Regions from separate parts of the Pseudarthrobacter sp. MM222 genome, predicted to be linked through region 2. Evidence: predicted binding sites of a transcription regulator. Region 2 holds the regulator's gene; each other region holds the start of a gene.
What was found. The regulator LexA, encoded in region 2, represses DNA repair genes until DNA is damaged. The targets are predictions, from matches to a motif close to TCGAACANNTGTTCGA.
Positions count from the first base shown of each region.

Region 1: ruvA (Holliday junction branch migration protein RuvA) is a predicted target of LexA. The motif match lies at 1,379-1,394, and genes of this name have one in related genera.
Region 3: OM977_RS09360 (LexA family protein) is a predicted target of LexA. The motif match lies at 828-843, and genes of this name have one in related genera.

Region 1 is NZ_OX352321.1:2,374,513-2,376,775, forward strand. Features, by position in the region: gene ruvB (Holliday junction branch migration DNA helicase RuvB) at 1-672, opposite strand, end outside; gene ruvA (Holliday junction branch migration protein RuvA) at 665-1,318, opposite strand; gene ruvC (crossover junction endodeoxyribonuclease RuvC) at 1,420-2,007, opposite strand; gene OM977_RS10725 (YebC/PmpR family DNA-binding transcriptional regulator) at 2,004-2,263, opposite strand, start outside.
Region 2 is NZ_OX352321.1:1,532,352-1,534,614, reverse strand. Features, by position in the region: gene OM977_RS06940 (LysM peptidoglycan-binding domain-containing protein) at 61-498, opposite strand; gene lexA (transcriptional repressor LexA) at 870-1,619, shown strand; gene OM977_RS06930 (ATP-dependent DNA helicase) at 1,727-2,263, opposite strand, start outside.
Region 3 is NZ_OX352321.1:2,060,437-2,062,699, forward strand. Features, by position in the region: gene OM977_RS09355 (Y-family DNA polymerase) at 1-390, opposite strand, end outside; gene OM977_RS09360 (LexA family protein) at 383-814, opposite strand; gene OM977_RS09365 (DNA polymerase IV) at 984-2,057, shown strand.

The DNA.
Region 1 (2,263 bases), 840 kb from region 2:
CCGGTTGGCGATGCGGGGTGTGCCCCGGGACCGTCCGGCGATTTCACTGAAACCGGCGGAGTTGACCTTCAGGTCCAAGAGCCCGGCGGAGCGCCGCAGCACGAGTTCGAGCTCCTCCACCGAATAGAACTCAAGGTGGCCGGTGAAACCGAAACGGTCGCGAAGCGGTCCCGGCAGGAGCCCGGCCCTGGTGGTGGCACCGACCAGGGTGAACGGCGGCAGCTCGAGCGGGATGGCGGTGGCACCGGCGCCCTTGCCGACGACGATGTCGACACGGAAGTCCTCCATCGCCATGTAGAGCATCTCCTCGGCAGGCCGGGACATCCGGTGGATCTCGTCGAGGAACAGGACCTCACCTTCGGAAAGGGAGGAGAGGATCGCGGCAAGGTCGCCGGCGTGCTGGATGGCCGGACCGCTGCTGATCCGCAGCGGGGCGTTCATTTCGGCCGCGATGATCATGGAGAGTGTGGTCTTGCCCAGCCCGGGAGGACCGGAGAGGAGGACGTGGTCCGCGCTGCGTCCGCGCATCCGCGAAGCCTCCAGGACCAGGGAGAGCTGCTTGCGGACCCGGTGCTGGCCCACGAAGTCGTGCAGGTTCTTGGGCCGGAGGGCCGCCTCGATGACGCGCTCCTCCGGTTCCTCTCCCCCGTCGACGAGGGACGGTTCAGCCACGGGCGCCTACCCGGTTCCCGGCGCGGGCGCCGTCCTGGCCCAGCCAGCGGAGCGTCGCGCGCAGGATTTCCGCCACGTTGCCCTGCTCTGCCAGCTCGGGGGAATCGGCCAGGGACTTGTCAATACTGGAAGTCGCGTCCTTTTCGGACCAGCCCAGGCTGGTCATCGCGGCGACCACCTGCGGCTTCCAGACCGCTTCGGCGGACCGGGCGGGGGCCGCGCCTCCGGTGCTGCCGCCCGTTCCGTGCGGCACCAGCTTGCCGGCCAGCTCCAGCACGATCCGGCCGGCAACCTTCGGCCCGATGCCGGGCACCTTCGTGAAGGACTTGCCGTCGCCCGAGTGGGCGGCAACCCGGATGGCCTCGGGCTCGTGCACGGCCAGCACGGCCAGGGCCAGGCGGGGCCCGACGCCGCTGACGCTCAGCAGGATGTCGAACACCTCGCGTTCGTCGTCGCTGGAAAAGCCGAACAGGGTGAGGGAGTCCTCCCGGACAATCAGGGAGGTGAACAGCTTTCCCTCCTCACCCACTTTCAGGCTGCTGAGGGTCTGCGGGGTCGCGTTTACGCTCATGCCGGCGCCGTTGAGGTCGATCACTGCCGAGGACAGGCCAACGTGCGCTACGGTTCCGCGGAGAAAACTGATCAAAGCCGGGCTCCTGGTTTACAGCGGAAATACCGCTGACAATATAGCCGGGCAACCGGCTATCCGAACATATCTACGAATACCCTAGCAAGCACGTCGGACATTCACCGTGCGCGGCGCGCTTTGGCCTCGGCGTCGGCCCAGGCCCGCTGGGCCGGGGTCAGCGACTGGCTGCCCGGTCCGGTGGTGGCTGTGCCCTTGTTGGAAGTCCCGCTGCCGGACCGCCACGCATGTGTGATCGCCAGCGCCAGGGCGTCGGCGGCATCGGCCGGACGCGGCGGTGCGTCGAGGCGGAGGATTTTGGTCACCAGCTTGGTGACGGCGTCCTTGTTGGACGTTCCGCTGCCCGTGACGGCGGCCTTGACCTCGGACGGGGTGTGCAGTGCCACCGGGATCCCGCGGCGCGCGGCGGCGGCAATCACCACGCCGGATGCCTGCGCGACTCCCATCACGGTGCTGACATTGAGTTGGGAGAAGACGCGTTCGACGGCGAGGACGTGGGGTTCGTACTTGTCGAGCCAGTCATCGATGGAGGTGGCGATGACCAGCAGCCGCTGGTCGAGGCTTTCCTCGGGCGAAGTTCCGACGACGCCGAACGCCACCATGGTGGCGCGCCGGTTCTTCTCAACGTCCACGACGCCGATCCCGCAGCGGGTAAGGCCCGGATCGACGCCGAGGACGCGAAGGGTCACTCGGCTTCCAGTGCGGCCTGCACTTCGTCGCTGAGGTCGGCGTTGCTGTACACGTTCTGGACGTCGTCGAGTTCTTCGAGGGCGTCCACGAGCTTCAAGAATTTCTTCGCGGCCTCGAGGTCCAGCGGCACCTGCATGGACGGCACGAACTCCGCCTCATCTGTCTCGTAGTCGATGCCGGATTCCTTGAGCGCGTCGCGGATGGCCTGGAGGTCGGTCGGCTCGGAGTGGATCTCGAAGCTGTCGCCGTTGTCCT
Region 2 (2,263 bases):
CCGGGTTCCGGCCCCGCGAACCGGCCGGCTGTTGTTAGGCCGGGGCGCTCCCTGGCCGGGCTACTTGGCCGGGACGAACAGCGTTTGGCCGGGCAGCACGCGGGCCGCGTCGAGGTTGTTGAGCTGGACGATGTCGGCTACCACGTCGCGGGGGTCGCGATCGGGTGCGACGGATCCGGCGATGGCCCACAACGATTCCCCGGGCTGCACCGTAACGGACACGGTGGGAGTCAGGGACAGTTCCGCGGCCGAATCCGAGGCCTTGGCGGGGGCATTCAGGAAGCCGCTGAAGGACAGGATCAGTGCGGCCAACAGGATCAGGGGCACGCCGATGAAGACGAACCGTCCGCGACGGGTTAGCCGCAACGGCGCCTGCCGGGCGCGGCCGGTGCCGCCGGCCGAAGCGGCATGGCCTTCAGGGGCCGCGGAAACGGAGCGGCCGTACTCGCCGGATGCGGCTTGGCCAAAAGTGTCGTGAAACGCGCTTGAAGCTGACATGAACTGAGCCCTCCTGGACCATACTGTGCCGCCCGGCGTACTCCACGTACCTGCCGCCAACCGGCTTAACCTTCGAACATAGAACCGAACGCACTGCTGGGATCCAACCCGAGGCTTCCATCCGGACCAGCGTTGTTCGAACACATATTCGAACTTCACTAGACCAGTTTTAGCACCTATTAACGAACATTGTCGAGACTCGCTAGAACAAATGTTTGAAAAAGCCGGGTGGCTGGCCTACGTTTGAGGAACAGGACAACCACTTCTGCAGACGATCATCAGTAGTTGATCAGCGGGGTCTGACATTCAGGCCGGAGGGTCCCGGTATCTGCAGCCACGGCAGCCGGGCGGAATGAAAGGCAATGGCACATATGGCAGCACAAGCCACCGGCGGCAGGGCTTCCCAGCGGAGCCCGCAGTCAGCCAAGCCACCCAAGGGCCTCACCGTCCGGCAGAAGAAGATCCTGGAAACCATCCAGCGCTCAGTGACGGACAACGGCTACCCGCCTTCAATGCGCGAGATTGGCGACATTGTGGGCTTGGCGAGCCTATCCAGCGTGACCCACCAGCTTTCCCAGCTGGAGAAGCTCGGCTACCTGCGCCGCGATCCCAAGCGGCCCCGCGCCATGGAAGTTCTCATGCCGCTGACCCTGGATGAGGGCGGCACGAAGGTATCAGGCGTGGAAAAGTCCCGCGGTCTCCGTGCCGTGGGCGGGCTCTCCGTCTCGGAACTTGCCAGCGCCACGGATACCGCTATGGTGCCGCTGGTGGGCCGCATCGCTGCGGGCGGTCCGATTCTCGCGGATCAGGTCGTGGAAGACGTCATGCCGCTGCCGCGCCAGCTGGTGGGCCACGGAGAACTCTTCATGTTGAAGGTGGCAGGCGACTCGATGATCGATGCCGCCATCTGCGACGGCGACTGGGTCGTCGTGCGCCAGCAGGGCGACGCCGTCAACGGTGATATCGTCGCCGCGCTGCTGGACGACGAGGCGACCGTGAAGACATTCCGTCAGCGCGACGGCCACACCTGGCTGTTGCCGCAGAACACGCAATACGAGCCGATCCTCGGCGATCACGCCGTCATCATGGGCAAGGTTGTCTCAGTCCTGCGTTCCCTCTAGAGCCTGCGGTCCAGGGCCCCGTCCGGCACCGACGGGGCCCTTGGCGTTTTCCTGGCCCTTGGCGTTTCCTGGCCCGGCCGCCCGCCCGCGGCTGCTGTGCCCCGCGGCTACTGTGCGGCTTGGGCCGACGTCTGTGAGAGTCGTTCCAATGCCGCGACGGCGATTGCCGGATCGGTGGTCGGCCAGAACGGGGGCAGGGCTGCGCGGAGGAATCCGCCGTAGCGTTCCGTGGACAGCCGTGAGTCCAGCACGGCCACCACGCCCTTGTCCGTGGTCGTGCGGATCAGCCGGCCCGCTCCCTGGGCCAGGCGGATCGCGGCATGGGTGGCCGAGACACTCATGAAACCGTTGCCGCCGGCCTGGGCCACGGCCCGGGAGCGAGCCGTCATGAGCGGGTCATCCGGCCTCGGGAACGGGATTCTGTCGATGACCACGAGCCGGCAGGAGTCGCCGGGGACGTCAACGCCCTGCCACAGGGACATGGTGCCGAAGAGGCAGGTGTCCGGTTCATCGGCGAACTGGCGCACGAGCGCCGTCATGGTCGAGTCCCCCTGGCACAGGATGCTCATGTCCAGCCGGGGCCGCATCGCGTCGGCGGCGTCCTCGGCCGCGCGCCGGGAGGAGAAGAGGCACAGTGCCCCGCC
Region 3 (2,263 bases), 530 kb from region 2:
GACGGCGGTCTTCATGGTGTGGCCGAGCCGGGTGAGCTCGTGCGCGGTGCCGGAGACGCCCAGGAAGGCTTCGTCAATGCTGTAGACCTCCAGCCAAGCGGAGTACCGGCCGAGCAGTTCCATTACCCTGGCGCTGATGTCGCCGTACAGCTCGTAATTGCTGGACCGGACCACGAGCCCCCACTCCTTTGCCCGCGGCGCGAGCTTGAACCACGGCTCGCCCACCGCGATGCCCAAGGCCTTGGCTTCGGGCGACCGGGTGACGGCGCAGCCGTCGTTGTTGGACAGGACGACGAGGGGGCGACCCTCCAGCGACGGGTCGAAGGCGCGTTCGGCGCTGGCGTAGAAGCAGTTCACGTCCACGAGCGCGATGCTGGGTTTCCTAGACATGGTGCAGGCAGCGTGTTGCGACGCCCCAAATGACCAGGTCCGACAGGGCCGCGACGCGGATGTCCGGATACCGGGGGTTGTCCGCCTGCAGCACCACCCCGGCGGCGGTGACGCGGAGGCGCTTGATGGTGAGCTCCCCATCGAGGACCGCGACGACGACGCAGCCGTCCTTGGGTTCCAGGGCGCGGTTCACTATCAACTCGTCGCCGTCGCTTATCCCCGCGGTCTCCATGGAGTCCCCGGAGACCCTTACGACGTAGGTGCTCGTGATGTCCTTGATGAGGTGCTCGTTAAGGTCGATCCGGCCGTCGAAGTAGTCCTGGGCGGGGGAGGGGTAGCCCGCCGCAACCGGCACCGGAGAAATCAGCACCGACAACAGAGAAGTGCCCGCGTCTATCACGCGGGGTCCGATAACAACGCCCACAACACACCCTTATTCGAATATATGTTCGATGATTCCAGTGTAGTCCCGGGTGCCGACATTCGGCGGACTTTGCGGCATCGCACCAAGAAGGTCAGGGGGCCGCAGGCTAAGCGGCCAAGCTCGGTGGCAAGCCGATGCTTGCCAGGGATGTATAGGGCAGACTGGTGGCGTGAACGGAATCCGGTGGGTGCTGCACGTCGATCTCGACCAGTTCATCGCGGCCGTCGAAGTGCTCCGGCGACCGGAGCTTGCGGGCAAGCCGATCATTGTCGGCGGTCGGGGCGACCCCACGGAACGAGCCGTGGTCTCGACCGCATCCTACGAAGCCAGGGCGTTCGGCGTGGGTTCCGGAATGCCCTTACGCGTTGCGGCCCGGAAAGTGCCCGACGCTGTGATCCTGCCCGTCGACCACGAGGCTTACCTCGCGGCGTCTGAAACGGTGATGGCTACCCTGCGCGCGCAGCCCGGCGCCACCGTGCAGGTGTTGGGTTGGGATGAAGCCTTTGTAGGCACTGAGACAGAGGATCCGGAAGCCTACGCACGGCGGGTGCAGGCCGCTGTCCTGGAGCGAACGCAGTTGCATTGCAGCGTGGGCATCGGGGACACCTTGGTCAGAGCCAAGGTGGCCACCGGTTTCGGCAAGCCGGCCGGCGTCTTCCGTCTCACTGCCGGGAACTGGCTCGACGTCATGGGCAGTCGGCCTACCAGGGACCTGTGGGGCGTCGGAACCAAAGTCTCGGGCCGGCTGACCAAACTCGGCATCAACACCGTCGCCGAACTCGCCGCGACCGACCCCCAAGACCTGATCCCGGAGTTCGGCCCCAGGATGGGTCCCTGGTACGCGGAGCTCGGACGCGGGGACGGCGCCAGCGTTGTGGACGACACTCCGTGGGTTGCCCGCGGGCATAGCCGGGAGACCACCTTCCAGCGGGACCTGACCGAGCCCGCCCAGGTGGACGACGCCGTCAGGGAGCTGACAGCGCGTGTCCTTGAGGATGTTGTGGCCGAAGGACGGCCCGTGGTTGGGCTGACCCTCAAGGTTCGGTACGCGCCGTTCTTCACCAAGACCCACGCGAGGAAGATTCCCGAGACATTCGACCGGAACGAAATTCTCGCGCGGGCCTTGGACCTCGCCGCCGGAATCGAAGCGGGCCGTCCGATCCGACTCCTGGGCCTGCGGGCCGAAATGGCAATGCCCGACGACGCCCGAAAGGGTCACACGCCGACGCGCGGCGGTTGGTGACGGCGTAACTCCTCTGCACGTCGACTTTCCTGGCACCAGATGGCCGGGCCGGTTCACCGCCGGCGCCGGCCATTCCGTACTGGCCTAAGGGCGTTCGGATTGCACATGGCATGGAGTGGCAAAACGGCTGACACTGCCACTTTCGGGGTGGTATTTATTCAGAAGAGACTCCGCAGGCTACCGGCACCGCGCAGGCGTTGAAGTTA